Regions from separate parts of the Arthrobacter sp. NPDC058127 genome, predicted to be linked through region 2. Evidence: riboswitches for the same ligand, from Rfam matches in the RefSeq annotation. Region 2 holds a riboswitch; each other region holds the start of a gene.

Region 1 (9,633 bases), on a different contig from region 2:
TCGCCGAGGGCATCCGCAGCAACCGCTGAAATTCCAATCCCCTCAGGCCCAGCCCCATCCGAGGCAACCCACTCGTGTTCAGCCGAATACTTCAACTCGGCAGCTACTTTGCTCATCTCATTTCCTTCTCTCTTCTAGTTCACAAAACTTGGTGTTCGGTTGGGGATTTCCGGGTGGACTACTTGGCGCGGTTGTAGAAAGGCAGTGCAACGACTTCAAAGGTTTCCGGCTTCCCTCGCAGGTCGATGTCGACGATTGTGCCTGGTTCGGCGTGTTCGACGTCCACATACGCCAGGGCGATCGGGTAGCCGAGCGTGGGGCTTGGCTGGCCTGAGGTGACTTCGCCGATCAGCGTCCCGTTCTTGAGCACCGAATAGTGGGCGCGGGCGGCGCGGCGGCCAAGTCCTTTGAGTCCCACGAGTTTTTGGCCGAGTGTCGTTCCGACGCCGGCCGCCTTGATCACCGTCAGCGCCTCCTTGCCTACGAAGTCGCTTTCCTTGGCGAGCGACACAACGGGGCCCAGCCCTGCCGAGAAGGGGTTGCCTTCGCGGGAGAGCTCGTTGCCGTAGAGCGGCATCCCGGCTTCGAGGCGCAGGGAGTCACGCGAGGCCAGGCCGGCGGGGATCAGCTCGCCGTCCTCGGCGACTTCAGCGATTGCCTGCCACAGGGCGGCAGCGGCGTCGTTGTCCACGAAGATTTCGAAGCCGTCCTCGCCCGTGTAACCGGTGCGGGCGAGCAGCAGATCGGTCGTGTTCCCGGCAAAGGTGAAGGGCACCTCGACCGCGGCGTAGTACTTGAGCCCGGTGACCAGCGCGTGCTGTCCGGCCGGAACCAAACGCAGGAGGATGTCTTCCGCTTTGGGGCCCTGGACGGCGATCAGCGAGGTTGCCGCGGAGGCGTCCTCGACGACGACATCGAAGTTGGCTGCACGCTGCGCCAGCGCCTCGGCAACGACCTTGGCGTTGCCGGCGTTCGGGACCACGAGGAACCTGTCGCTGCCGTCTTCGGAAGACGGGCGGCGGTAGGTGATGAGGTCATCGATGATGCCGCCGTCTTCCTGGCAGATCAGCGAGTACTTGGCCTTGCCCACAGACATGGCGGAGATCTTGCCCACCAGCGCGTAGTCCAGGAAGGCCGCGGCTTCCGGGCCGGTGACCCAGACTTCGCCCATGTGGGAAAGGTCGAACAGGCCGGCGGCGTTGCGGACGGCGTGGTGTTCGGCGAGTTCCGAGTCGTATTTCAGGGGCATCTGCCAGCCACCGAAGTCAGTGAAGGACGCCCCGGCGATTTTGTGCTGCTCGTAAAGAGCTGTGTAGTTCTCAGTCATTGCGTCAGTCCTTAGATTTCGAACGTTTCGGTGGTTTCCTCGAACTCTTCGAGGGGAGGGCAGGAGCAGATCAGGTTCCGGTCGCCTGCGGCGCCGTCGATGCGGCCGACGGGCGGGAAGTACTTGTCCTGCTTGAGGTGGTGGACCGGGAAGACGGCCTGCTCGCGGGAGTACTCACGGTCCCAATCGGAGCTCACGACGGCGGCCGCGGTGTGCGGTGCGTGGCGCAGCGGGCTGTTCTCCACCGTGAAGTCGCCGTGCGCGACCTGGTCGATTTCCTTGCGGATGGTGATCATGGCTTCGATGAAGCGATCGATCTCCCCGAGGTCCTCGGACTCCGTGGGCTCCACCATCAGGGTGCCCGCGACCGGGAACGCCAGGGTGGGAGCGTGGAAGCCGTAGTCGATGAGGCGCTTGGCCACATCCTCCGCGGTGACGCCGGTCCGGGCGGTCAGTTCGCGCAGGTCCAGGATGCACTCGTGGGCCACGAGTCCGCCCTCACCCGTGTAAAGGACCGGGAAGTACTCGTTCAGGCGCGAGGCGATGTAGTTCGCGGCAAGCAGCGCGGACTTGGTGGCCTCGGTCAGGCCTTCGCCGCCCATGAGCTTCACATAGGCCCAGGAAATCGGCAACACACCGGCCGAACCGTACCGCGAAGCTGAAATCGCAACGCCAGTCCCTGGCAAAGAAGCGCCGTCTTCATGGGCCGCCTTGTTGGCGTCGCCCGGCATGAAGGGTGCCAGGTGTGCCTTGGCCGCGACCGGGCCGACACCGGGTCCGCCGCCGCCGTGCGGGATGCAGAAGGTCTTGTGCAGGTTCAGGTGCGACACGTCGCCTCCGAACTTGCCCGGCTGGGCCAGGCCCACGAGCGCGTTGAGGTTCGCGCCGTCAACGTACACCTGGCCTCCGGCCGCGTGCACCGAGTCGCAGATCTCGCGCACGTCGGCGTCGTACACGCCGTGCGTGGACGGGTAGGTGATCATGATCGCCGAAAGGACATCCTTGTTGGCGTCGATCTTGGCCTGCAGGTCCGCGTGGTCGATCGTGCCGTCCGCCGCGGTGGCCACCACGACCACCTTCATGCCGGCCAGCACCGCCGAGGCCGCGTTGGTGCCGTGGGCGGACGCCGGGATGAGGCAGACGTTGCGCTGGGCCTCGCCGCGGGAGTGGTGGTAGCCGCGGATGGCCAGCAGGCCCGCGAGCTCGCCCTGGGAACCGGCGTTGGGCTGGATGGAGACCTGGTCGTAACCGGTGATCTCCGTCAGGTCGGCTTCCAGATCTTCGATCAGTTCGCGCCAGCCCTCGGTCTGGGAATCCGGGGCGAAGGGGTGGATCGAGGCGAATTCCGGCCAGGAGATGGCCTCCATCTCGGCGGTCGCGTTCAGCTTCATGGTGCACGAACCCAGCGGGATCATGGTGCGGTCCAGAGCCAGGTCACGGTCCGAAAGCCTGCGGATGTAGCGCAGCAGCTGGGTTTCGGAACGGTGCGTGTTGAACACCGGGTGCTGCAGGTAGTCCGAAGAACGCCCGACGGCGGCCTCCAGCGCGAAACCCTCAGTCGTGCCGGCTATTTCCGCGCCATAAGCGGCCACTATCGAAAAGCAGTACATGACATCAGCGATAGTCCGGTCAGTAGTCGTTTCATCGACTGACACACCGACCAAATCGCGGTCGATAGCACGCAGATTTATCCCTTTGGCCGCGGCGGCGGCAAGGACCTGTTTAGCTTGCCCGGGAACTCGCACGGTGACGGTGTCGAAGAAGCTGCCGTGCAGGACCTCAAGGCCCGCGGCCTTGAGGGACGCTGCCAGGGTGCGGGCGTGGTGGTGGGCGGTCTCGGCAATCGCCTTCAGGCCGTCGGGGCCGTGGTAGACGGCGTACATCGAGGACACGATGGCCAACAGTGCCTGCGCGGTGCAGATGTTGGACGTCGCCTTCTCGCGGCGGATGTGCTGCTCGCGGGTCTGGAGGGCGAGGCGGTAGGCGGGAGTGCCGGCGTCGTCCTTGGAAACGCCCACCAAGCGGCCCGGCATGGAACGCTCGAGGCCCTTCTGGACCGCCATGTACGCGGCGTGCGGGCCGCCGAAGAACAACGGAACACCGAAACGCTGGGTGGAACCGACAGCGATGTCGGCACCCTGCTCCCCCGGAGGCGTGATCAGCGTCAGGGCCAGGAGGTCGGCTGCGACGGTGACGAGCGCGCCGCGTTCCTTGGCGGCGGCGATCACGGCGGAGTGGTCGAACACCCGGCCGGAAACGCCCGGCTGCTGCAGCACGATGCCGTTGATCTCGCCCTCGGGCAGGCCGGCGGACAGGTCCGCTATCTCCACCTCGAAGCCCAGCGCCTCGGCGCGGCCCTTCACGATCGCGATGGTCTGCGGCAGGCAATCGGCGTCGAGGACGGTCTTGCCGTCATGGGCCGTCTTGTTCTTGTTCGCGCGGCGCATCATCAGGACCGCTTCGGCGACGGCGGTCGCTTCGTCCAGCAGGGAGGCGTTGGCGATGGGCAGGCCCACGAGGTCCTGGACCATGGTCTGGAAGTTCAGCAGCGCCTCGAGGCGGCCCTGGGAAATTTCCGGCTGGTACGGGGTGTAGGCCGTGTACCAGGCCGGGGATTCGAGGATGTTGCGGCGGATCACCGGCGGAGTGACGGTGTCGTAGTAGCCCTGCCCGATCATCTGCACGGCCGTTTTGTTCTTGGCCGCCAGCTTGCGCAGCTCGGCCAGGACCTCCACCTCGCTCAGGGCGTTGGCCAAGGTGAGGGGCTTGTCCTGGCGGATGTCATTGGGAACCGCGGTGTCTACCAGGCCATCAACGGAGTCGTAGCCGACGGCCTTGAGCATGATGTCAACATCGGTTTGCCGTCGTGAGCCGATATGCCGGTCTGCAAAAGCGGTGGGGGTTGAATGAATAGTCAAAGGGAACTCCAAGGTAGGGCCGGCCACAATGGCACGGCTTCGATTTGGGTTCCTCCCCGCTCTGTATCGGACCTGAGAGATTCCGCAGAACGCATTGTCACGTTGTGTTCCGCTTGCACCGTCGGTGAGCCGGACCGAAGCCAGGCTGCTTTCCAGAGTTGCCTCGCCGCGGCGGTACGGGGGCCTGAGAGATTCCTGGGGAGGATTTGCTCCTACGGCGCCTGCCCGGTTGATGACTGGGAGGACTCTCCCGCCACGGTTCGAAAGGCATATTCAGATTTGGGTGATTCGGCTCACACCATACACACAACGCCAGCGCCGGGGCAACATCGCATCCGGTATCGGAAATAGTGATCGACAAACGGCATCAAGCGGGGACAAACGAAGCAAAGCCGGAGTTGACATTCCTTAGTGAGCTATCCCACACTGGGTCGGGTGGCCGCCCTGAAGGAGCCGGCCACGGACGGTACAAGCCGGCCCCAAGACCGCGATTCACCCAAACTGAATACGCTGATGATCTGCGGCGGGAGAGTCCTGCCAGTACATTCTGCAGTCGCCGTAGGAGCAAATCCTCCCCAGGAAACTCTCAGGCCCATGTACCGCCGCGGCAAGGCAACTCTGGAAAGCAGTCCGGGAACCCGGGCTCACCGACGGTGCAAAGCGGAACCATGCGAAAGCACGAGGCCGCGGAATCTCTCAGGTCCCATACAGAGCGGGGAGGAACCCCGAATCATCGTGGCACCGTGATGCCACTTGAACGATGGAGTTCCTCATGACGATTCATCAACCGCCCGCCATAGCTAGTGAAACACCGCATCTTGATCGGCAGCTCAGCAACCGGCACATCCAGCTGATTGCAATCGGCGGGGCCATCGGCACAGGCCTGTTCATGGGCTCCGGAAAGACCATCTCCGCAGCCGGGCCGTCCGTGATCTTCGTGTACATGATCATCGGCTTCATGCTGTTCTTCGTCATGCGCGCCATGGGCGAACTGCTGCTGTCCAACTTGCACTACAAATCCTTCAGCGACTTTGCCGCTGACCTCCTCGGTCCGTGGGCAGGTTTCTTCACGGGTTGGACATACTGGTTCTGCTGGGTAATCACCGGTATCGCGGACGTCATTGCGATCGCGGGCTACTCAAAGGAACTCTGGCCGAGCCTCCCGCTGTGGATTCCGGGCCTGGCCACCATCGCGATCCTGCTGCTGTTGAACCTGACCACGGTGAAGGCCTTCGGCGAGACAGAATTCTGGTTCGCTCTCATCAAAATCATCGCGATTGCGGCACTGATCGTTGTGGGACTGTTCATGATTTTCAGCGGGTTCCAGTCCGAGGCCGGACCAGCAAGCCTCACCAACCTCTGGAGCCACGGCGGCTTCTTCCCACACGAATTCATGGGCTTCGTGGCCGGCTTCCAGATCGCGGTCTTCGCGTTCGTGGGCATTGAGCTTGTCGGCACCACTGCGGCAGAAGCCAAAGACCCGGAGAAGAACCTGCCCAGGGCGATCAACTCTATCCCGGTGCGCGTGCTCCTCTTCTACGTGGGCGCCCTCATCATCCTGATGTCCGTCACTCCTTGGACCCAGTTCGCCGCCGGCCACAGCCCATTCATCGCCATGTTCTCCTTGGCCGGCCTCGGCGCAGCCGCCACCGTGGTCAACTTGGTGGTGCTGAGCTCGGCCATGTCCTCGGCCAACTCCGGTATCTATTCCACCTCGCGCATGGTGTACGGCCTGGCCCAGGAGGGCGACGCCCCGGCCCTGTTCAGCGGCCTGTCCCGACGGAAGGTTCCCCGCAACGCCCTGTTCCTCTCCTGCGTGCTGCTGCTCTCCGGCGTCGTCCTGATGTACGCGGGACAGGACGTCGGCAAGGCCTTCGACATGGTCACCACCGTGTCCGCCGTCTGCTTCGTCTTCGTCTGGTCCATCATCCTTGCCAGCTACATCGCATTCCGTCGTCGTCGCCCGCAGCTGCACGTCGCGTCCACGTTCAAGATGCCCGGCGGACTGCCCATGGTGTGGGTGGTCTTCGCGTTCTTCGCCTTTGTGCTCTGGACGCTGACCACCCAGCCGGACACGCTGACGGCATTGCTCTTCACGCCGGCCTGGTTCATCATGCTCGGCGTCGCGTGGTTCTTCCTGCGCCGCCGTCCAGCCCACCTGGCCCGTTACGCGAGGTTCCAGGACGAGCTCCAGTCGGACCAGTATGCCGCAGACGTGTCCATCCGCGCGGGTGCCCGGAGCGGACAATAACAGCCACCTCGCAAATCAACAGCAAGGCACCCTGGCCGTGCCCGATGGACTAAAGGAGAAGGCCGCCGTCGCTCGCTTCACCCAGCGAGCGAGGGCGTCGTCCTCTCCGGGGCGGGGCTTACTTGTGCATGGCCTCATGAATCTGGAGCGCAAACCAAAGCTGGGCCAGCGTGGACGTTTCGGTCATGTCGAGCCCCGTCAACTCGCTGATTTTCCGGATGCGGTAAATGATGGTTTGGCGATGGGCGAAAAGCGCAGCGGCAGTCTTTTGCCACGACCTCTGGGTGTCCAGGTAGGTCTTCAAAGTCACGATGAGATCGCCTTCCTGGCTCTGTTCATACGTGAAGATCGGGCCGAGCAGCTGCTGAACCAACGCCGTCCCCTCCTCGAAACTGGTAAGCCCCAGCCACGAGGGCCCCTCGGCGTAACGGGACAGGTTTACGGCATTGCCTTTCGCTGAACCGAGCGCCCACAACGATTCCTGGAGCGCACGTTGGACGCCCCCGGCAGACGTAGGCGAGCTGACACCAATCCGAACCCCGGGCCCCGCGCAGTGGATCAAAACGTCATCGGCCACCGCTGCTGATATCGCCACATGAAGTGTATTGAAACGCCTCAGGCAAGCGGCTTGAAGTCCGTGGCGCCACAGTTCGACGTGAATATCCGCCAGCCGCCCGCCGTCGTCGGCCCCCATCGAAACCACCACAAAACTCTGCGCCGAAATATCAAAAGCAGTGAGCCTGATCTCCAGTTCCGCGATCCCGAGACGTCCATCGAACGCCTGCAGGAGGAATTCGCCCGCCAGGCGATGCCGGCTTTCCAGGGACAGGGCCGACCGTGAGAGTTCCAACCCCAGCACCGTCGCCGCATGCAGAAGCACGACGGCGTCAGGGTGCGGATCGCTTTTCGGCAGCACCACTAGCACCGCATTGGAGTGAGTGGGGATGTCCATCATCAACACATGCCGGTCCCGCAGCCGATGCCATTGGAACTTCTTCCCGGTCATGGGTATATGCCCTGTCAAGGGCGCCAGTTCCGCCTTCAGGAAGTCCGGCAGCGGCTCAGCATCCGGATGCCAGGGATGAAGGCAGCGCCGGTCCACGACGAACAGATCCGCATCGAGCTCGGCCTCAAGGCCTTGGATAAGGCCCTGCCAATGGTCCTCGGATGTTCCCGCCGTACGGAGCAGGTCATAAACCCGGGCCGTCTGCCGCAGGCGCCGCGATTCCTCCAGCAAGGAAGCCTCAGCTACCGTTCGCGCGATGGCGATGAAGGGCAACGGATACGGAATGCTAATCAGCGGCAGCGGCAGCAGTTCGCATGCCGCCAGAAACTCGGGCAACAAATCCGGGGCATGCATCTTTTCCCCGATGGCCAGGGCGCTGGCACCTGCATCGACGAGCGCCTCGGCGAGCGCAACCTGGCCTTGGGCGTCGGCCGGGATGGACAGGCCGTTGGTCATCATCAGTTCGCCGCCGGTGACCCATTCCCACAGCCTCGGCAGGTCAGAAGTGTGTGCCCAGGTGATTCGGTTGTCCCTGCCTGTATATCCGGCCAAAAGTGTGAGCCCGAGCTGGGGTTCCGCCACGAGCTCAGCCACAGTGATCGCCATGAAATATGCTCCCAGCGCCTTGGTTTCCGGCCAACTCAGAGGCCCTTAGACAAACGTATAAGGGCCTCGGCCATTTGTAGTCAATCTACCGCTATACGCCGTGATACACGTCACTAAGAATTGGATTACCTACTTCCCGCTCAAAGGCGAGCACCCCTCCCAACACCGAAACGCTGCGGGCATCGCAGCTCGGCAGCACTGCACAAAGGATCCCGGAATGACAACGCACAAGCCCATCGGTCCCGTCGACGCAACAAAAGTCCCCCGGTATGCAGGCCTCGGCACCTTCGCCAGGCTCCCCCAAATCGACCGCGTTCCGGACTACGACATTGCGATTGTCGGCGTGCCGTTCGACGGCGGAACGTCCTACCGGCCAGGCGCCCGGTTCGGTCCTGCCGCAGTCCGCGAAGCCTCCCGGCTGCTGCGCCCCGGCTACCACCCCGAACTGGACGTCGAGCCTGTATACGAAGTCCAGGTTGTCGACGCTGGCGACATCGCCTGCACGCCTTACGACATCACCCGGGCCGTCCGCGAAATCGAAGAGCAGGCACTCCCCCTGATCGGCGAGGACAAGAAGCTCATCTCGATCGGTGGCGACCACACTATCGCCCTCCCGATGCTCAGGGCCTTGAACAAGGTCCACGGGCCGGTCGCGTTGCTGCACTTCGACGCCCATCTGGACACCTGGGACACTTACTTCGACCAGCCGGTCACCCACGGAACCATCTTCCGGCGGGCTTTTGAAGAAGGCCTCCTTGTGGAAGATAGGTCCATGCACGTCGGCATCCGCGGGCCGGTCTACGATCGCAACGATTTCCTCCGCGACCACGAATTCGGATTCCAAATCATCCGCTGCTCGGATCTGGATGTCATCGGTGTTCCAGCAGCCATCCAACGGGTCAAGGAGCGACTCGGCGACACCCCGGTCTACGTCTCCATCGACATCGACGTCCTGGACCCGTCCTACGCGCCGGGCACCGGCACTCCCGAGATGGGCGGGCTCCACTCGCGCGAACTTCTGGCACTGCTCCGCGGCCTGAACGGCATCAACATCGTCGGAGCAGACGTCGTCGAGGTCGCTCCGGCCTACGACCACGCAGACATCACCACGGTAGCCGCGGCGACCCTCGTCTTCGACCTTCTCGCGCTGATGGTGAATCGCGGCAAGGCCGAGACGAACGCCGTCCGCGAATTGCAAGCAGCCTCCTGGACCGCATCATGAGCACCCGAAGCAATCCCGCCGCGGCCACCGAAGTGCCCCGGCTCGAAGACAAGACCATTCAGCCCATCCCGTTGAATGAACGCCACGGGAAAGCCCGGGACCTCTTCACTATCTGGTTCGGTTCCAACATCATGATCATGACTATCGTCACCGGCGGACTCGCAACAACGGTGTTCGGGCTCAGCTTTGTGCCCGCCATCGTGGGAATCATCCTTGGAAACGTCATCGGTGGCATCTTCATGGCGCTCCACTCCGCCCAGGGACCGCAATTGGGCGTGGCGCAGATGATCCAGACCCGCGGCC
Region 2 (9,633 bases):
CGCCAGTTCCCAGGAATCGTCTGAATGGGAAGGCATTCGTTAAGGCTACTTTCGGCAGGAGGCTATCTATGAATCCTAGGGCCCACGGAGCAGCCCTGAAACTTTGCCGGACGTTCACCTCTGCCTAGCTTGCCCGACAACCGCCCCCGCGTACGTTGAAAGGGTCCGGAGCAGCACAAGCTTCCAAGCAGTGAGGAAATCCCATGACCAGCAATGAGACCACCTTCAGGTACGTAACAGTTCTGACGAAGGACAGCATCGAGGCCGACAACGCAGACGTTGTGGACGCGAACGTCACCGTGGTCAACGAGATGTACGAGGAGCTCCTCAACCATGAGGAAATCGCTACCAACGCCCTGCGCAGCTACTTTGTGGACTACTACCTGACCCAGGCACTCGCTGGCGGTTTCGCCCAGTACGTCTTCACGGTCCCGGAACGCGAAGAGGTGGATGCGTTTGTCCGCGAAGGCCTCGAAGGGATGGGTGCCAAAGGCCACCTTGAGCTGTTCAACCGCACCGCCGCGGCATTCGACGCGCTGTCCGAGGACGACGCCGAGGCCTACCTGGACGGCGACCTTGACGAGTCCGAAGTGGCACCCGAAGCCGTTGCCGAGCTCGAGGCCCTCGACGGCGAATTCGAATCCCTCCTGGAAACCGAAGACATTATCGAACTCAACGCAGCGTGGCTCCGCAGCCAGGACGGTGTGCTCTACCTGGACGAGGAACAGCTGAAGGCACACATCGCCGAGCGAGTAGCCCTCATCCCGAACCTCGAAGAGCGCCAGGCCGAGGCCGCCGAAGCCGAACTCGAGAACGCCCCTGAATTCGAGCTCATCATCCGTGAATTGTGCGACGTTGCCGGCTACCAGCTCGAGAAGATCACCATGGGCGATCCCAACTACGAGCACGACGGCGAGACGGTCCTCGCCTGGCACTTCGCCACGGACCACGGCAACTACATCATGATCGAAGAGGACGACGAAGCCTTCATGATCCACCCTGAGACGAAGGAGATCATCGCCGCGGTGGAGTTCGAGGACGCTGAAGAGTTCGAGGACGCCTAAAACGCCCGCTCACCTTTAAGGCTTCCGGGGAGGACGCTCGCTCACCTTTGAGGCCTTTTGGACAAACGCTCGCTCAGATCTGCCGGCCGCTCCGGAGAGATCTGAGCGAGCGTTTGCCATTTGGGGTTCAAAGGTGAGCGAGGGTTTCAGTAGCCCATACTGCTGCCGCTTGGGGTGCTGCTGCTCGGGGTCACCATGGAACCGGACGGGCTGACCAGAGACCAGACACCGCCCACGCCTTGGCCGTAGGTGTCACTGGAATCTTCATCCTTGGAGTAGAAGTAGATGGGCATCCCATTGATGGTGATCTGCATCTTGCCGTCTGCCGTGGGGATGGTGCCGATGGTTCCGCTCACCCCATCAACCGCCGGCGTGGCCGACGTCGTTGTCACGGGGGGCCAGAGGGTAGCGCAGCCGCCGGTGCAGGCACTCTTGCCGGAATCCTTGACGTCCTTCGAGAAGACGTAGACACTCTTGCCGTTCGCCGCAACCACTCTCTCGCCCACGCTCGACGACGCCGTCTTCAGTTCCGCCGCGCCGGCAGGAGTGCTCGACGCCGGAGCGCTTGAACTCGACGCCGCGGAGCTGGGACTGGTTGCGCTTGAGGATGTGGAGGATGCGCCGGGGCTTCCTCCGCAGGCAGTGAGGGCGATGGCCAGAGCAAGAATTCCGAGCCCGGTGCCGAGTTGCTTCTTCATGGTTTGCTCCTTCGCTTGGACCGGTCATGGACGTGCCGGAAGCTAACCCGTACGACGCCGCCGGGTGAAGAATGGTTCACAGGGCTTGAACCTTTTTCGTGGCGGGCACGTCGTATCGCAGGAGAAGGGGAAGCCGAGCACCAAGGAGGCGCCGATGCCGCTCGACGAGGACGTGGTGGCCGCGATCTACCGCGACCACGGCACAGCCTTGCGCCGCTTCGTGTTGAGCTGCACGCCCGACGCGCACTTGGCCGAGGACGTAGTGCAGGAAACCATTCTTCGCGTATGGCAGCACGCCCCGCAGATCACGGGCAGCCTGCGGAGCTATTTGTTCCGCACTGCCCGCAATGTCATCATCGACAACTACCGCAAGGCCCAGCGGCGCCCGGCAGAGGCCGCCGAACGAGACATGGCGGACCCGGAGGAGGCCACCGAGCGAGTGGATGAACTCCTCAACCGGGTCCTTATGGAGGAAGCGCTCCTGAGGCTCAGCACCGAACACCGGGAGGTCCTGGTAGCCCTGCATTACGAACGTTTCACGGTGACCGAGGCCGCGCTGAGGCTCAACATCCCCAGCGGAACGGTGAAATCCAGGGCCTTCTACGCCGTCAGGGCGCTTCGCACGATTCTCGACGAAATGGGGGTGCAGCGGTGAACGAAACAGGACTTCACCAATTGCTGGGCGCCTACTTGCTCGGCGGACTCGAGCCCGCCGAGGCCCGGGTTTTCGAGGAGCATTTGGCAAGCTGCGCTGATTGCCGGCTCGAGCTGGGGGAACTGGAGAGCCTCCCGGCCCTCCTCGACGCCGTCCCCGTGCCCGACGCCGTCGCGCTCGCCGCCGGGCGCCCCGCCGTCGAGCCTTCCGCCGCTGCCCCTTCCGACGCGCGCTCACTTATAGGGGCTTTTTCGGAAAGGCTCCCGCAGCCGATTCTCCTGAAAATGGCAGCACGGCGACGGAAATCCCGACGGCGGTGGACGGCTCTGGTGGGTGCCGTCGCCGCGGCCTGCCTTGGGGTGGGCATATTGGCGGGTCCCGTGTTGAACCAGCCACCCAAGCCGGACGCCAGCTACTCCGTGCAGACGGACAATGGCCTGCAGCTCACCGTGGGGCTCGTCAGGAAGGCGTGGGGGACCGAGCTTCAGCTGGAAGGGCACAGCATGCCGCCGCAAGGCACGATGTACCTGTGGGTCAAGGGCCGCGACGGCACGGAGGAAATGGCCTGCGGATGGACCGCGACGTCCAGCGGCCACATCAAGGTCACGGGTGCGACGCCGGTCCAGCTCGCCGGGATTTCGGGCGTGGAACTGCGCGATGACAACCAAAAGACGGTCGCCGTGATTTCGGTCCCGGGGAGCTAGGGGTTTCCGGGACCTATGCGGCTAGGCGGATGCTGCTTCTCTGGCCTCAGGATCTGGCAGATCGTTTCGCTCCCAGGCGGGCATGTCCAGTCGGTTGAAACTGTAGAGATGGATTCCCGAGACACCATCCGGGTGCGCCATGAGCTCGGAAACGAGGCCTTCCGGTGAGTACTTGTCCCCGCCTAGGAGCTTCCGGGCAAGTGTTCCTTTATTGCTGAGGAACTTCAGGGACGTCCCGACGCCGATCTGGGCCGCCAGGGCCAGCAGTTTGGTCCGGGGAACGGCCCCGGCCACGCCTGCCCACACCGGCAGCTCGACGCCTTCCCGGCGCAGGAGTGCTGCGTAGTCGAGGATCGTCGGGGCGGAGAAGCACATTTGCGTGACAACGTGCGTGGCCAGGTGTTGTTTGGCCAGCAGGGCGTCGAGCAAGTCCAGCCCGCTCACGGAAGGATGCCCCTCGGGGTAACCGGCGATGCCCGCTGTGATGCTGCCGCCGGAGTACTCTGCGATGTCTGCCAAGAGGGGAAGGGTTGATCGATAGGGGCCGGCACCAAGAGGTCCGTCTCCGCCGATGGCGAAGACTTCCGTGATCCCGGCGGTTTCGCAGTCCCGGAGGATGCCGGAAAGCTGCGCCCGGTGCTCCAGCCCGCGTGCCGAGAGGTGCGGAATCACGTTGTAGCCGAGGAGGCTGAGCTTGATGGAAGCCTCCATGGTCCGCGCGATGCCGTGGTGGGGCAGGCAGGTAACGGTGAGCGTTGTGGAAAGCGGCACAGCGGCCTGGACTTTCTCAACGATTCCGTCTGAGGGGATGATTTCAATCCGGGTGGGGAACATGCTGGCTCCTTGCGGATCAGGCCGTCGCGTGGTGTGCGAGGAGGGTGCGGGCTTCCTGGCGGGTGGTGCCGGAGTCCTGGATGCCTTCGGCGATGTGGGCCAGGTGCGTGGGGATTTCGCGGCCTTTTTTGCGCATCGCGGTGGCCCAGAGGCGTCCGGCGCGGTAGGAGGAGCGGACCAGGGGGCCGGACATGACGCCGAGGAAGCCGATTTCCTCGGCTTCGGCGGCGAGTTCGACGAATTCCTGGGGTTTGACCCAGCGGTCCACGGGCAGGTGCCGTTCGGAGGGGCGCAGGTACTGGGTGATGGTGATCAGGTCACAGCCCGCGGCGTGCAGGTCGGTAAGGGCTTCGGAGATCTCTTCCCGGGTTTCGCCCATGCCCAGGATCAGGTTGGATTTGGTGACCATCCCGTGGGCCCGGCCCTGGGTGATGACGTCCAGGGAGCGGTCGTAGCGGAACGCGGGGCGGATGCGCTTGAAGATCCGGGGCACGGTTTCGACGTTGTGCGCGAAGACCTCGGGGGCGGAGTCGCAGATCGCCTGGATGTGTTCGGGTTTGCCGGAGAAGTCGGGGATGAGCAGTTCGACGCCGGTGCCGGGGTTCAGTTCGTGGATCTTGCGGACGGTCTCGGCGTAGAGCCAGACGCCTTCGTCTGCCAGGTCGTCGCGGGCGACGCCGGTGACGGTGGCGTAGCGCAGGTTCATGGCCTGGACGGAGCGGGCGACCTTGGTGGGTTCGAACATGTCCACGGGGGAGGGTTTGCCGGTGTCGATCTGGCAGAAGTCGCAGCGGCGGGTGCATTCGGAGCCGCCGATCAGGAAGGTCGCTTCCTTGTCTTCCCAGCACTCGAAGATGTTCGGGCAGCCGGCTTCCTCGCAGACGGTGTGCAGGCCTTCTTTTTTCACGAGGTTCTTCAGGCCCACGAATTCCGGTCCCATCTGGACCTTGGCCTTGATCCACTCGGGCTTGCGTTCGACCGGGACGGCTTTGTTGCGCTGTTCAACGCGCAGCAGCTTACGGCCTTCAGGTGCCAGGGTCATGAGGAACTCCATAATTCAGGTGGCGCGGACGCACCACGATGATTCGGTTCCTCCCCGCTCTGTATTGGACCTGAGAGTTTCCGCGTCCTGCCTCGCGGCTGGACGCTTGCACCGTCGGTGAGTCCGGTTTCCCGGGCTGCTTTCCAGAGTTGCCTTGCCGCGGCGGTACATGGGCCTGAGAGATTCCTGGGGAGGATTTGCTCCTACGGCGCCTGCTGAAACGTACCGGCAGGGCTCTCCCGCCGCAGATCATAAGCATGTGCCGCCTTTCGGTGACACGTCTCACATGGTATCCGGTGCCCGTGCGGCACGCAAAGAACCTATGAAGCTAGATCCTGCGATAACTGAGGTCGAAGATCATGCGTCCGGCCTCGTGGGCCTTGTTTTCGAAGCTGGTGCGGATGCGGCCGTCGAAGCGCGGAGCCCATCCGCCCACGTGGTCCACTCCCTCGTTGGGGCCGGTGTGCTCGGTGCTGACCGGTGCCCGGCCTTCCTTGACGGGGGCCCCGCCCACCATGGCTTCGACTCCCGATTCCCACACTTGGGTGAGGGGGCTGTCCGCGCCGGCCCGCTCGCCGTCGTGCAGGTTTTCAAACTCGGTTGAACCGGCCAGGACCTCACGGACGTGGACGGCATAGTTGGACCAGTCGGTGGCGATCCGCCACAAGCCGCCCTTTTTGAGGGACCTCGCGGCGAGTTCGGCGAACGCGGGCTGGATAAGGCGGCGTTTGTGGTGCCGAGATTTGTGCCAGGGGTCGGGGAAGAAGACCCAGAGCTCGCTCACTGACCCCGCAGGCAGCATGGTGGCCAGGACCTCCGGGGCGTTGGCTTCCACGACGCGGACGTTGCTGAGGCCGCGACTGTTGATCTTGATCATCGTGTTGGCCAGGCCCGGGGTGTAGACCTCCACGGCGAGGAAGTCCTTGTCCGGGTTCTCTTCGGCCGCGTGGCATACGGCGTCGCCGAGTCCCGAACCGATTTCAACAATCAGCGGTGCCTTGCGGCCGAACTCCGCTTCGGCGTCGAACACGTAGTCCGGGTGCACGGACGTGTTGGCGACATGCCGCGGAACCTGGATGGCCCAGCGGTCCGAGTGCTCTTCCCACGCCGCTTGGCGCCGACCCTGAAGCCGCGTCCCGCGGCGCACGAAACTGACCGGCCGGCCGCCATAGGTGCCGAAGGAGGCCTGGCTGCCTGGGGTCACGGGGCGCGAAGACTGCGGTGATTCAGGGGATTCTGGGGTTTCACTCATCTCCTCCAGAATACAGTTGCACGGTCAAAGCCCCGCCGCGGAACCTGCGTACGCTCCCGTCACGAGGCGCCGGCGCACGGGGGTGACTGCCAGAATGGGTTGGTGACCCCCGCTTCAAGCGCCCCAAAGAACACCAAGCCACACTTCGCCGTTCCCGAGATCCTCGTCGACGCCGAAATCGACGAGCTTCCCGCCGCCGAGCCCACCCAGGTCAGGACGCGCGGCGGACTCGTCTTCCTGGGGATCTGCCTTGTGCTCATCGGGCTGAACCTGCGGACGGTGTTCTCGAGCTTTTCGGCGGTCCTTCCGGAAGTCACCGCCGACGCCGGGCTGCCGGGCTGGGCGGTGGTTGTCCTCACCACTGTGCCGGTGACCTTGCTCGGTGTCTTCGCGCCGCTGGCGCCGATCCTGGCCCGCCGTTTCGGTGCCGAGAGGGTCTTGCTCGGCGCGATGGCTGTGCTGACAGCCGGGCTGCTGATCCGTCCCGTGGACCTCGCCGGCGCCGGGCACTTGCCCGCGTTGCTCGTCGGAACTGCGGCGTGCGGCGCCGCGATCGCCCTCTGCAACGTGTTGCTGCCCGGCGTGGTCAAGCGTGACTTCCCGCATCGCCTTGGGCTCATGGGCGGGCTATATACGACGGCGATTTGCGCGTCTGCCGCGCTTGGCGCCGGTTTCACCTATCCCGTCTTTACCGCGGCCGGACACTGGACTTCGGCGCTGTGGTTCTGGGCGCTGCCCGCCGCCGTCGTACTCTTGCTTTTCCTGCCGCTCGCGATCCGCCAGCATCCCGTCCGGCACAACGCGGCCGACGGCGGTACGAACGTCTGGCGTTCCGCCGTCGCCTGGCAAGTCACCATCTTCATGGTGTTGCAAGCGATGATGTCCTTCAGCGTGTTCGCCTGGTTGGCGCCGATCCTGCGTGATCGCGGGATCGACGGCGGGACAGCCGGTTTGATCGTGTCCGTGTCGATTGTGCTGCAGATGCTTGGTTCGTTCATCGCTCCTGGGCTCGCGGCCAGGTTCAAGGACCAGCGCGTCATCAACACCGTGGTGGCGCTCATGACCGGCGGCGGCTTCGCCTTGAGTATTTTCGGCCCCACGGACCTGATTTGGGTGTGGACCGGGCTGTTGGGACTGGGGCAAGGGAGCCTCACCGCCGTGGCGTTGACCATGATCATGCTGCGTACCCGCGATTCCCACACCGCGGCGCATCTTTCCGGCATGATGCAGGGCGTCGGCTATGGCCTGGGTTCCACGGGAACCCTGATGGTCGGCCAGTTGCATCAAGCGACCGGTGGGTTCGCGGCGGCCGGCATCCTGTTCCTCGTGGTGGGATCCCTGGCGGGCTTCTTTGGCTTCCGCGCCGGCCGGAACCGCTACGTCAGCTGACCCAACCAACTCGCATTTGTTGTCGTTATCAGGCCTCTAAACGACAACAACTGCGAGCCAGTTGGGGAGGGAACGCAGCGAGGCGGCATAATCGGGTATATGGTCATGCTGGCACCCTCGCGCGAGCTGGACGGGCTCGATCGGCGGATTGTCGGCGCTCTCCAGGTCAATGGCCGTGCCTCCTGGCGGCGGATCGCCGAGGTCCTGGGCGAGCCGTTCAGCACGGTGACCCGCCGCGGCATCGCACTGCTGGATTCGAGCATCGTGCGCGTGGCCGGCCTGGTGACCCTTGGCCCCACCCACCTTGTGGAAGTTCATTGCGAGCCCTCCCGGTTGCTCGCCATCGCGGAGGAGCTTTCGGGCGACCCGGACGCCATTTTCGTCTATGCGCTCACCGGGCCGACTCGTCTCCTGTTCGAAGTGCAGGCCCGTCCGGGGCGCCTCTCGAGCCTTGTGCTGGAGGAACTCCCAGCCCTCGACGGCGTGGTGCAGGTGAGCGCGTCGCCCGTCATGGAGTACTTCCGCACGGTGGCTGAATGGCACCCGGGTCCGGTCACCGCAGAGGAAACTGCCGCGCTCCAGGAAGTGCCTCCTCCGCCGTCCCGACCGAGCGTGAATGGAGTGCTCGACGACGTCGACTCCCACCTTGTGCGGATCCTCGTGGCTGACGGCCGCGTTCCGGTCGCCGAGCTCGGGGAAGCCGTGGGGCTTTCCGCCCCGGCCGTGCGCCGACGGCTCAACACCCTTCTCGAAGAGGGCACGCTGAGTGTCCGGGCGATCGTCGAGCCCGCGGATATCGGCCTTCCAATCGAAGCCGTAGTCTGGGTCCGCACTGCCCCGGCCGACGCCGTCGAGGTTGGCCGGCTGCTCGCTGAAGCTCCCGGGGTCCGCTATGCGGTCATGGCAATGGGCGAATTCCAGCTCATGGCCGACGTCACCCTCGCGAGCCTGGACGAATTGCGCGATTTCCTCACGTCGTCCCCATGGGCCGCACGTGCCCTGGCCGTGCGCAGTTCCCTCGTGGTGCGGGCGTACAAGCGCGGTGGCGTGCGCATGCCCGCCCTCGACTGAATCATTTAGAAACCCGATCCTCCCACCTTGGTTCACTCCTGCCCTGAACCGGATGCCCCGCGCATCAAAAAACCTTACGGAGACCTCTAGCCAAATGTGATTCGTCCCACTATTGTGGTTCATTAATTCCACTTGAGACAAAGAAGTGACTCAAAAGGAAACTATATGAAGGCAATATGAATCATGACAAACGACTTGATTTACCGTGGGGCAGTGGAGCTCGCTGGGCTCCTGCGTTCCCGGGAGGTGTCTGCCACCGAGGTTCTTGACGCGCACCTGGAACAGATCGACAAGCTCAACCCCTTGATCAACGCGGTGGTGACCCTCGACGAAGAGGGCGCCAGGGCGGCCGCAGCGGAAGCCGATCGCAAGATCATGGCCGGGGAGCCGATTGGGCCACTCCACGGCTTGCCCATCAGCTTCAAGGACACCGCGAATACGGCGGGGATGCGCACCACTTTCGGGCACCCGCATTTCCGGGACCACGTTCCGGAGGAAAATGATCTGCACGTCCAGCGCATCCTCGACGCCGGAGCCATTCGAGTGGGCAAGACCAATGTCCCCGAGTTCGCCGCTGGATCCCACACTTTCAACCGAGTCTTCGGTGCAACGCGCAACCCGTACGACCCCGGCAAGTCCGCCGGGGGCAGCAGCGGCGGTGCTGCGGCGGCCCTGGCAGGGGGCTTCCAGCCGATCGCCGACGGAAGCGACATGGGCGGCTCCCTCCGCAACCCGGCGTCGTTCTGCAATGTGGTCGGCCTGCGTCCCACTCCAGGCATGGTCCCCAACACCGACGGCAACAACGTCTTCTTCCCATTGGCCGTGGCCGGACCAATGGGCCGCACGGCGGCTGACGCCGCGCTCTTGTTCGACGTCATGACAGGCGCTTCCCCGGATGATCCCCATTCCGTTTTCCCGCCCAGC
Region 3 (9,633 bases), on a different contig from region 2:
GTCCATGCCGGGGGCGAAGTGCAGGGCGTAGTACAGCACGGCGGGGATGATCCCGGCGGCGCCGTTCGTGGGCGCGGTGACCACGCGGCCGCCCGAGGCATTTTCCTCGTTCACAGCCAGGGCGATGAGGTTCACCCATTCCTGCCAGTACTTCGGATCCCGGTAGTCAGGGTCCTGGTCTTTGGTTTCCTTCAGGAGCCGCTCGTGCCAGTCGGGAGCCCGACGGCGGACCTTCAGTCCGCCAGGCAGCACGCCTTCGCGCTTGAGGGACGTCTCGACACAAGCCTCCATGACGGAGTAGATGTGCAGCAGCCCTTCCCGGATTTCCTCTTCCGTCCGGGAGGCACGCTCGTTGATGAACATAATGTCCGAAATGCCGAGCCCCTTGGACGAGCAGCGGCCCATGAGCTCGGCGGCAGTGCGGAAAGGCAACGGGAGTTCCTTCTTGGACTCCTCCAGTTCCTTCTGGGCCGCGTCCTCTTCGCCTTCGCGGACGATGAAGCCACCGCCGACTGAGAAGAACGTCGCCTCGTGCAGCACCTCGCCGTCGGCGTCAGACACGGAGAACTTCATCCCGTTCGTATGCCGGGGAAGGACCGTGAGCGGATGCAGGATCATGTCCGACTCGCCGTACGGCAGCCGCACCCCGGAATCGGGATCGACGGCGCCGCAAAGGTTCAGCGTCCCGGTTTCGGCGATCGAGGCGAGCCGTTCCTCCACTTCCTCGGGAAGGATCTCCTCGGGGTGGTAACCCTCAAGGCCCAGCAGCACCGCAGTCATGGTGCCATGCCCCCGGCCCGTAGCAGCCAAGGAACCGTACAGATCAACGCGCAGGGAAGCCACCCGTTCGAGGGCACCGGACTCCCTCAGCTCACCCGCAAAGACCGCAGCAGCCCGCATCGGCCCCACGGTATGCGAACTCGAAGGACCAATCCCAATAGATAAAAGATCGAAGACGCCAACAGCCATTGTCGGATTCCTTAGTTAGTTGTGGTCGGGTTTGGGGCGAGTGAGCGAGTTCCTCCGCGTGCTGCTCCTTCGTCGCTTTGACGCACGCTTCCGGAACCCACTCACCCGCCATGTAGCCGTCACCAGAGCGAACGGTCAATGTTCTCGCGTTTCAAAGGAGGCGACCAGAGCGCCCCTTCGGGCCCGGCCTCCGGCAGCATGCGTCCCCGCCGTCCCCCTAACCTCGCAAGCTCGGTCAGGGAACCCGGACGGCGTGGGCCCATTCGGTCGCGAAAACGTCCGCTCAGCGGGCGTCTACGCGACCGAGCATGCCGAGGAGGTCGGACCCGACGGGCGTTGCCGATCCGATCCCGGACTACGCGAGGTTCGCGACGCCCGGGTAGAGCGGGTGCGCGGCGGCCAGGGCGTCGACGCGGTGCCGCAGGCCGGAGAGGTCGGCGTCGGCGTCGGCGATCAGTGCCTCGGCGATGATGTCCGCAACTTCACGGAACGCCGCTTCACCGAAACCGCGGGTTGCCAGTGCCGGGGTGCCGATCCGCAGGCCGGAGGTCACCATCGGCGGGCGCGGGTCGAACGGGACCGCGTTGCGGTTGACGGTGATGTCGATCGCGGCGAGGCGGTCCTCGGCCTGCTGGCCGTCGAGCTCGCAGTCGCGCAGGTCCACGAGCACCAGGTGCACGTCGGTGCCGCCGGAAATCACGGAGATCCCCCTGGCCGTGACGTCGGGCTGGACGAGGCGCTCGGCCAGGATCCGGGCACCGGCCAGGACGCGCTCCTGGCGTTCCTTGAACTCTTCCGAACCGGCGATCTTGAAGGCCACGGCCTTGCCGGCGATCACGTGCTCCAGCGGGCCGCCCTGCTGGCCCGGGAAGACCGCGGAGTTGATCTTCTTGGCGATGTCAGCGTCGTTGGAGAGGATGATGCCGCCGCGCGGACCGGCGAGGGTCTTGTGCGTCGTGGACGTCGTGACGTGCGCGTGCGGGACCGGGGACGGGTGCAGGCCGGCGGCCACCAGGCCGGCGAAGTGCGCCATGTCCACCATGAGGTACGCGCCCACGAGGTCGGCGATGCGGCGGAACCCGGCGAAGTCCAGCTGGCGCGCATAGGCGGACCAGCCGGCCACGATCAGCGCCGGCTTGTGCTCCAGGGCCAGGCGCTCCACCTCGGCCATGTCGATCCGGTGGTCCTCTTCGCGGACCTGGTACGGGATGACGTTGTACAGGCGGCCGGAGAAGTTGATCCGCATGCCGTGGGTCAGGTGCCCGCCGTGGGCCAGGTTCAGGCCCATGATCGTGTCGCCCGGCTTGATGAGGGCGTGCATCACCGAAGCGTTCGCCTGGGCACCGGAGTGCGGCTGCACGTTCGCGTACCCGGCACCGAACAGGGCCTTCACGCGGTCGATCGCGAGCTGCTCGATGACGTCCACATGCTCGCAGCCGCCGTAGTAGCGCTTGCCCGGGTAGCCCTCGGCATACTTGTTGGTCAGCACCGAGCCCTGGGCCTGCATCACGGCCACGGCGGTGTGGTTCTCGGACGCGATCATTTCCAGGCCCGAACGCTGGCGGTTCAGCTCGTCGTCGATCTTCGCCGCGATCTCCGGATCCAGCTCGGACAACACCGCGTCCAGGGACGGCGAAACGACCTGCTCGAACACAGCCGTTCCGTTCGCGGCGCTCACAGCTCGCCACCGTTCTTGGAAGCATATTCCTCCGCGGAAAGCAGCGGGCCATGTTCGATCACGGCCACCTTGAAGAGCCAGCCCGCACCGTACGGATCGTTGTTGATCAGCGCAGGATCGTCGACGACGGCGGAGTTCACTTCCGTAACCTCGCCCGTCACCGGGGAATACAGGTCCGAGACGGACTTGGTGGACTCAACCTCACCGCAGGTCTCCCCCGCCGTCAGAGCGGAACCGATCTCGGGCAGATCAACATACACGATGTCGCCGAGGGCATCGGTGGCCACGGCGGAGATGCCGACAGACACAAGATTGCCGGCTTCGCGGGCAACCCACTCGTGCTCGTCGGAGTACTGCAGTTCAGGTGCAACTTTTGCCATGTTTTTTCCTTTGCGTTGGTCTAAAAACAGTTGTGGTCAGGTTACGCGGCGGGGGACGCCATCCTCTGCGTGCTGCTCCTTCGTCGCTTTGACGCACGCTGCCGGATGCCGCTCCCCCACCGCTAGAGGCTTGTTCAGTTTTCGGGGCCAACAGTTCGGGAAAAGAACGCTGGCCCTTTCGGGTTTAGTAGGTGACCCGTGGTTCCCGTGCGCCAATCCAGTTTCTGTAGGCCAATCTGCGGCAGGCGGCCCATTATCCGGCACCTTTGGCTTTCAAAAGCGGGCCAAAGGTGCCGGACTGGAACTGAACCCGAGGTGAGCTGAACCAGAGGTGAGATGCAGGGCCCCATCGGGTGCCGGCATCCGGCAGCATGCGTCCCCACCGTCCCCCTAACCTCGCAAGCTCGGTCAGGGAACCCTGACGGCGTGGGCCCCTGCGAGAGCGACACGTCCGCTTAGCGGGCGTCTTCGCGACCGAGCATGCAGAGGATGTCGGACCCGACGGGCCAAACGCAACCACGGTCACGCACCAATCGGAACCGTACCAGTGCCTACTTAGCCCGCTTATAGAACGGCAAGGCAACAACTTCGAACGGCTCGGCCTTGCCGCGCAGGTCTACATCAAGTGCCGTGCCCGGTTCGGCGTGTTCGACGTCGACGTATGCCAGTGCCACGGGGTAGCCGAGGGTGGGGCTGGGCTGGCCGGAGGTGACTTCGCCGACCACTACGCCGTCCTTGAGGACCGGGTAGTGACTGCGGCCGGCGCGGCGGCCCAGGCCCTTGAGGCCGACCAGCTTGCGGCCGCTGGTGGAACCGGCGCCATCGGCCTTCAGGGCTTCGAGGGCAGCACGGCCCACGAAGTCGCTTTCCTTGGCGAGCGACACAACGGGGCCCAGCCCTGCCGAGAAGGGGTTGCCTTCGCGGGAGAGCTCGTTGCCGTAGAGCGGCATGCCGGCTTCGAGGCGCAGGGAGTCACGCGAGGCCAGGCCGGCGGGGATCAGCTCGCCGTCCTGGGCAACCGATGCGATTGCTTGCCACAGGGCGGCAGCTGCATCGTTGTCCACGAAGATTTCGAAGCCGTCCTCGCCCGTGTAGCCGGTGCGGGCGAGCAGCAGTTCCGTAGTGTTGCCGGCAAAGGTGAAGGGTACCTCGACCGCGGCGTAGTACTTGAGCTCGGTGACGAGGGAGTGCTGTTCGGCCGGGACCAAGCGGAGGAGGATGTCTTCCGCTTTGGGGCCCTGGACGGCGATCAGCGAGGTTGCCGCGGAGGCGTCATCGACGACGACGTCGAAGTTGGCGGCCCTTTGTGCCAGCGCCTGGGCAACAACCTTGGCGTTGCCGGCGTTGGGGACCACAAGGAACTTGGAATCGCCGCGGCGGTAGGTGATGAGGTCGTCGATGATGCCGCCGTCTTCCTGGCAGATCAGCGAGTACTTGGCCTTGCCGACAGACATGGCGGAGATCTTGCCCACCAGCGCGTAGTCCAGGAAGGCCGCGGCTTCCGGGCCGGTGACCCAGACTTCGCCCATGTGGGAAAGGTCGAACAGGCCCGCGGACTGGCGGACGGCGTGGTGTTCGGCCAGTTCGGAGGAGTACTTCAGGGGCATCTGCCAGCCACCGAAATCGGTGAAGGAAGCGCCGAGCTTCTTGTGCTCTTCGTAGAGCGCAGTGTAGTTCTCAGTCATCGTGGGAGTCCTTTAGTTCTCGAAGGCTTCGATCGGAGGGCAGGAGCAGACCAGGTTGCGGTCGCCCGCGGCGCCGTCGATGCGGCCCACCGGCGGGAAGTACTTGTCCTGCTTGAGGTGGTGGACCGGGAAGACGGCCTGCTCGCGGGAGTACTCACGGTCCCAATCGGAGCTCACGACGGCGGCCGCGGTGTGCGGCGCGTGGCGCAGCAGGCTGTTCTCCACCGTGAAGTCGCCGTGCGCGACCTGGTCGATTTCCTTGCGGATGGTGATCATGGCTTCGATGAAGCGGTCGATCTCCCCGAGGTCCTCGGACTCCGTGGGCTCCACCATGAGGGTGCCCGCGACCGGGAACGCCAGGGTGGGAGCGTGGAAGCCGTAGTCGATAAGGCGCTTGGCCACATCCTCCGCGGTGACGCCGGTCCGGGCGGTCAGTTCGCGCAGGTCCAGGATGCACTCGTGGGCCACGAGTCCGCCCTCACCCGTGTAAAGGACCGGGAAGTACTCGTTCAGGCGCGAGGCGATGTAGTTCGCGGCAAGCAGCGCGGACTTGGTGGCCTCGGTGAGGCCTTCGCCGCCCATGAGCTTCACATAGGCCCAGGAAATCGGCAACACACCCGCCGAACCGTACCGCGAAGCTGAAATCGCAACGCCAGTCCCTGGCAAAGAAGCGCCGTCTTCATGGGCCGCCTTGTTGGCATCGCCCGGCATGAAGGGTGCCAGGTGTGCCTTGGCCGCGACCGGGCCGACACCGGGTCCGCCGCCGCCGTGCGGGATGCAGAAGGTCTTGTGCAGGTTCAGGTGCGACACGTCGCCTCCGAACTTGCCCGGCTGGGCCAGGCCCACGAGCGCGTTGAGGTTCGCGCCGTCAACGTACACCTGGCCGCCGGCCGCGTGCACGGAGTCGCAGATCTCGCGCACGTCGGCGTCGTACACGCCGTGCGTGGAGGGGTAGGTGATCATGATCGCCGAAAGGACATCCTTGTTGGCGTCGATCTTGGCCTGCAGGTCCGCGTGGTCGATCGTGCCGTCGGCGGCGGTGGCCACCACGACCACCTTCATGCCGGCAAGCACCGCCGAGGCCGCGTTGGTGCCGTGGGCGGACGCCGGGATGAGGCAGACGTTGCGCTGGGCCTCGCCGCGGGAGTGGTGGTAGCCGCGGATGGCCAGCAGGCCCGCGAGTTCGCCCTGGGAACCGGCGTTGGGCTGGATGGAGACCTGGTCGTAACCGGTGATCTCCGTCAGGTCGGCTTCCAAATCTTCGATCAGTTCGCGCCAGCCCTCGGTCTGGGAATCCGGGGCGAAGGGGTGGATCGAGGCGAACTCCGGCCAGGAGATGGCCTCCATCTCGGCGGTCGCGTTCAGCTTCATGGTGCACGAACCCAGCGGGATCATGGTGCGGTCCAGCGCCAGGTCACGGTCCGAAAGCCTGCGGATATAGCGCAGCAACTGGGTCTCGGAACGGTGCGTGTTGAACACCGGGTGCTGCAGGAAGTCCGAAGAACGCCCGACGGCGGCCTCCAGCGCGAAACCCTCACCGGACTCAAGTACCTCAGCGCCAAACACCGCGGCGACGTCGCCGACAATTTCCTTCGTAGTGGTCTCGTCAACCGAGACGCCCACGGTGTCGGCATCGATGATCCGCAGGTTGATGCCCTTGGCCTCGGCGGCAGCAACGATCCCGGCAGCCTTGCCCGGGACGCGGACCGTGACGGTGTCGAAGAAGCTGCCGTGCAGGACCTCAAGGCCCGCGCCCTTCAACGAAGCGGCCAGGGTCCGGGCGTGGTGGTGGGCGGTCTCGGCGATCGCCTTCAAGCCATCGGGGCCGTGGTAGACGGCGTACATCGAGGACACGATGGCCAACAGTGCCTGCGCGGTGCAGATGTTGGACGTCGCCTTCTCGCGGCGGATGTGCTGCTCGCGGGTCTGGAGGGCCAGGCGGTAGGCGGGAGTGCCGGCGTCGTCCTTGGAAACGCCCACCAAGCGGCCCGGCATGGAACGCTCGAGGCCCTTCTGGACGGCCATGTACGCGGCGTGCGGGCCGCCGAAGAACAGCGGCACGCCGAAGCGCTGGGTGGAGCCGACAGCGATGTCGGCACCCTGCTCGCCCGGAGGCGTGATCAGCGTCAGGGCCAGGAGGTCGGCTGCGACGGTGACGAGGGCGCCGCGTTCCTTGGCGGCGGCGATCACGGCGGAGTGGTCGAACACCCGGCCGGAAACGCCCGGCTGCTGCAGCACGATGCCGTTGATCTCGCCCTCGGGCAGGCCGGCGGACAGGTCCGCTATCTCCACCTCGAAGCCCAGCGCCTCGGCGCGGCCCTTCACGATCGCGATGGTCTGCGGCAGGCAATCGGCGTCGAGGAGGGTCTTGCCGTCATGGGCCGTCTTGTTCTTGTTCGCGCGGCGCATCATCAGGACCGCTTCGGCGACGGCGGTCGCTTCGTCCAGCAGGGAGGCGTTGGCGATGGGCAGGCCCACGAGGTCCTGGACCATGGTCTGGAAGTTCAGCAGCGCCTCGAGGCGGCCCTGGGAAATTTCCGGCTGGTACGGGGTGTAGGCCGTGTACCAGGCCGGGGATTCGAGGATGTTGCGGCGGATCACCGGCGGAGTGACGGTGTCGTAGTAGCCCTGCCCGATCATCTGCACGGCCGTTTTGTTCTTGGCCGCCAGCTTGCGCAGCTCGGCCAGGACCTCCACCTCGCTCAGGGCGTTGGCCAAGGTGAGGGGCTTGTCCTGGCGGATGTCATTGGGAACCGCGGTGTCTACGAGCGAATCGACACTGTCGTAGCCAACAGACTTGAGCATGATGTCAATGTCGGCCTGGCGGCGGGCGCCGATATGCCGGTCAACGAACGTAGTGGAGGTTGAACTAACCGTCACGAAGGAACTCCATAAATAAGGCGGCGCAGGGTGCGCCACAGCTAATCGGGTTCCTCCCCGCTCTGTATTGGACCTGAGAGTTTCCGCGAAACCATGCTTGTGGCACTGTTCCGCTTGCACCGTCGGTGAGCACGCGTCAGCGCGCTGCTTTCCAGAGTTGCCTTGCCGCGGCGGTGCGTGGGCCTGAGAGATTCCTGGGGAGGATTTGCTCCTACGGCGCCTGCATCACATGCCTGCAGGACTCTCCCGCCGCAGATCAAAGGCGTATTCAGTTGTGTGAATCGGATTGTGGTTGCCGGTGACGGCTGCCACAACTCCCAATTGTCCTATGGACTGCCCGCGTCCGCAAATATGGTCACCGAGCCGCCGGACTTTCCCAACTGACTGGCACTTGTTGTCGCTTTGGAGCGTCAAAACGACAACAACTGCGAGTGAGTTGGGTGGCCACTCAGCCACGGAGGCGTTCGACGGCGGCCAGCAGCGCACCGACGTCGGCGCTCCTGGCGCTTGCCTTGACTTCCGTATCGCCGGCGCCACCCTCAAGCATCGCGTTGAAGTAAAGTCCATCGCCCATGTACCGGACGGCTTTGGCCATCTCGGGCCCCACTTCCTCGGCGAGCACATCGAGCCATTGTTGCTGGATCCCGGCGAAGCGCCTGCGGGTTTCTTCGTGGGCTACTTCCGCGAGCCGCGTGGCTGCCACGAACACCCGGTCCAAGGGGGTGTCCGCCCAAAGGGAAGACTTGATGAAGAACGCGGCCGAGCCTTCGGGAGCTGCCTTCATTGCCTCGATGTCCAGCGCGGCCAGCCTGTCCATGCGTTCGAGCAAGGAGCCGATCATGGCTTCCTTGTTGGGGAAATGGTAGAGCAAGCCGCCCTTGGAGACGCCTGCGCGCTTGGCGACGGCGTCCAGGGTGGCAGCCCGCTCCCCCACCTCGATCAGCAGGGCTTCAAAGGCATCCAAGACAGCGTCCCGGGCAATAGGTTTTCGCGGCATGGTGTCCATCATCCCTTAGTTCGATGTGGCAGTTCGATGAGTCAGATTGAAACTATACCGTCCAGACGGTACAGTTATCCTCATGTTCACGCCGTCCACAACCCAGCACCCCCGTACCCTCTCGATTCAATCCGCCCCGTGGCGCGATTGGGCTGCCTTGGCGCTCCTGATGTTCCCGGTGCTGCTGGTGGCTGTGGACAATACGGCCCTGACGTTTGCCCTGCCGCAAATCGCCCGGTCGCTGGAAGTGGGGGGCGTGCAGCTGCTGTGGGTCGTGGATGCCTATCCCCTGGTGCTCGCGGCACTGTTGGTGTCGATGGGAAACCTGGGCGACAGGATCGGCCGCCGCCGCTTGCTTTTGATCGGCAGCACGGGCTTCGCCGCAGTTTCAGCGGTCACCGCCTTCGCGCCGTCGGCTGAATGGCTCATCGCCGGACGCGCCAGCATGGGCATCTTCGGAGCCATGCTCATGCCGTCCACGCTTTCCTTGATCCGCAACATCTTCCCGGACCCGAACCGCCGCCGGCTCGCCGTCGCCGTGTGGGCAGCGGGATTCTCAGGCGGTGCCGCGCTCGGGCCGATCTTCGGTGGCTGGCTCGTGGAGCATTTCTGGTGGGGAGCCGTGTTCCTGGTTGCAGTGCCACTATTGCTGCCCCTGCTCGCCTTCGGCCCGTTCCTCATCCCCGAGTCCAAGGACCGCAACCCGGGAAAGCCGGACGTTCCCAGCGTCGTGCTGTCCATCTTGACCATGGCTCCGGTGGTTTATGGCATCAAGGAGTCAGCCGTGCACGGTTTTGGTCCTGGACCCGCGGCCTTCACGGCGTTCGGCCTGGCCATGGGAATCGTCTTCGTCCGCAGGCAGCGCTCTTTGGCATCGCCCATGTTGGACGTGCAGCTTTTCCGGAACAAGGTCTTCAGCACGGCCATCACGGCCAACGTCTTGTCCTTGTTCTCCATGACCGGCTTCATCTACTTCTTCGCGCAGCACTTGCAGCTGGTGGAAGGCCAATCCCCCATGCAGGCGGGGATCGCCATGGTTCCGGC

Evidence for each region. A riboswitch is a leader RNA that binds a small molecule or an ion and turns the genes downstream of it on or off. The one in region 2 is predicted to bind glycine.
Region 1: another riboswitch for glycine. It lies ahead of ACFVTG_RS16315 (amino acid permease); the one in region 2 lies ahead of lipA (lipoyl synthase).
Region 3: another riboswitch for glycine. It lies ahead of gcvP (aminomethyl-transferring glycine dehydrogenase); the one in region 2 lies ahead of lipA (lipoyl synthase).

The regions. Positions count from the first base shown of each region.
Region 1 is NZ_JBHVTT010000012.1:129,606-139,238, forward strand. It holds gene gcvH (glycine cleavage system protein GcvH) at 1-116, opposite strand, end outside; gene gcvT (glycine cleavage system aminomethyltransferase GcvT) at 179-1,327, opposite strand; gene gcvP (aminomethyl-transferring glycine dehydrogenase) at 1,339-4,170, opposite strand; glycine riboswitch at 4,408-4,508, opposite strand; glycine riboswitch at 4,760-4,857, shown strand; gene ACFVTG_RS16315 (amino acid permease) at 5,018-6,496, shown strand; gene ACFVTG_RS16320 (PucR family transcriptional regulator) at 6,615-8,108, opposite strand; gene speB (agmatinase) at 8,326-9,330, shown strand; gene ACFVTG_RS16330 (purine-cytosine permease family protein) at 9,327-9,633, shown strand, end outside.
Region 2 is NZ_JBHVTT010000005.1:180,040-189,672, forward strand. It holds gene ACFVTG_RS10070 (SNF2-related protein) at 1-36, opposite strand, end outside; gene ACFVTG_RS10075 (hypothetical protein) at 204-1,064, shown strand; gene ACFVTG_RS10080 (hypothetical protein) at 1,211-1,762, opposite strand; gene ACFVTG_RS10085 (sigma-70 family RNA polymerase sigma factor) at 1,917-2,417, shown strand; gene ACFVTG_RS10090 (zf-HC2 domain-containing protein) at 2,414-3,121, shown strand; gene ACFVTG_RS10095 (methylenetetrahydrofolate reductase) at 3,143-3,955, opposite strand; gene lipA (lipoyl synthase) at 3,972-4,997, opposite strand; glycine riboswitch at 5,151-5,249, opposite strand; gene trmB (tRNA (guanosine(46)-N7)-methyltransferase TrmB) at 5,326-6,249, opposite strand; gene ACFVTG_RS10110 (MFS transporter) at 6,352-7,638, shown strand; gene ACFVTG_RS10115 (Lrp/AsnC family transcriptional regulator) at 7,738-8,709, shown strand; gene ACFVTG_RS10120 (amidase family protein) at 8,893-9,633, shown strand, end outside.
Region 3 is NZ_JBHVTT010000015.1:32,671-42,303, reverse strand. It holds gene ACFVTG_RS17825 (L-serine ammonia-lyase) at 1-969, opposite strand, end outside; gene glyA (serine hydroxymethyltransferase) at 1,325-2,647, opposite strand; gene gcvH (glycine cleavage system protein GcvH) at 2,644-3,027, opposite strand; gene gcvT (glycine cleavage system aminomethyltransferase GcvT) at 3,579-4,712, opposite strand; gene gcvP (aminomethyl-transferring glycine dehydrogenase) at 4,725-7,592, opposite strand; glycine riboswitch at 7,754-7,851, opposite strand; gene ACFVTG_RS17800 (TetR/AcrR family transcriptional regulator) at 8,041-8,589, opposite strand; gene ACFVTG_RS17795 (MFS transporter) at 8,672-9,633, shown strand, end outside.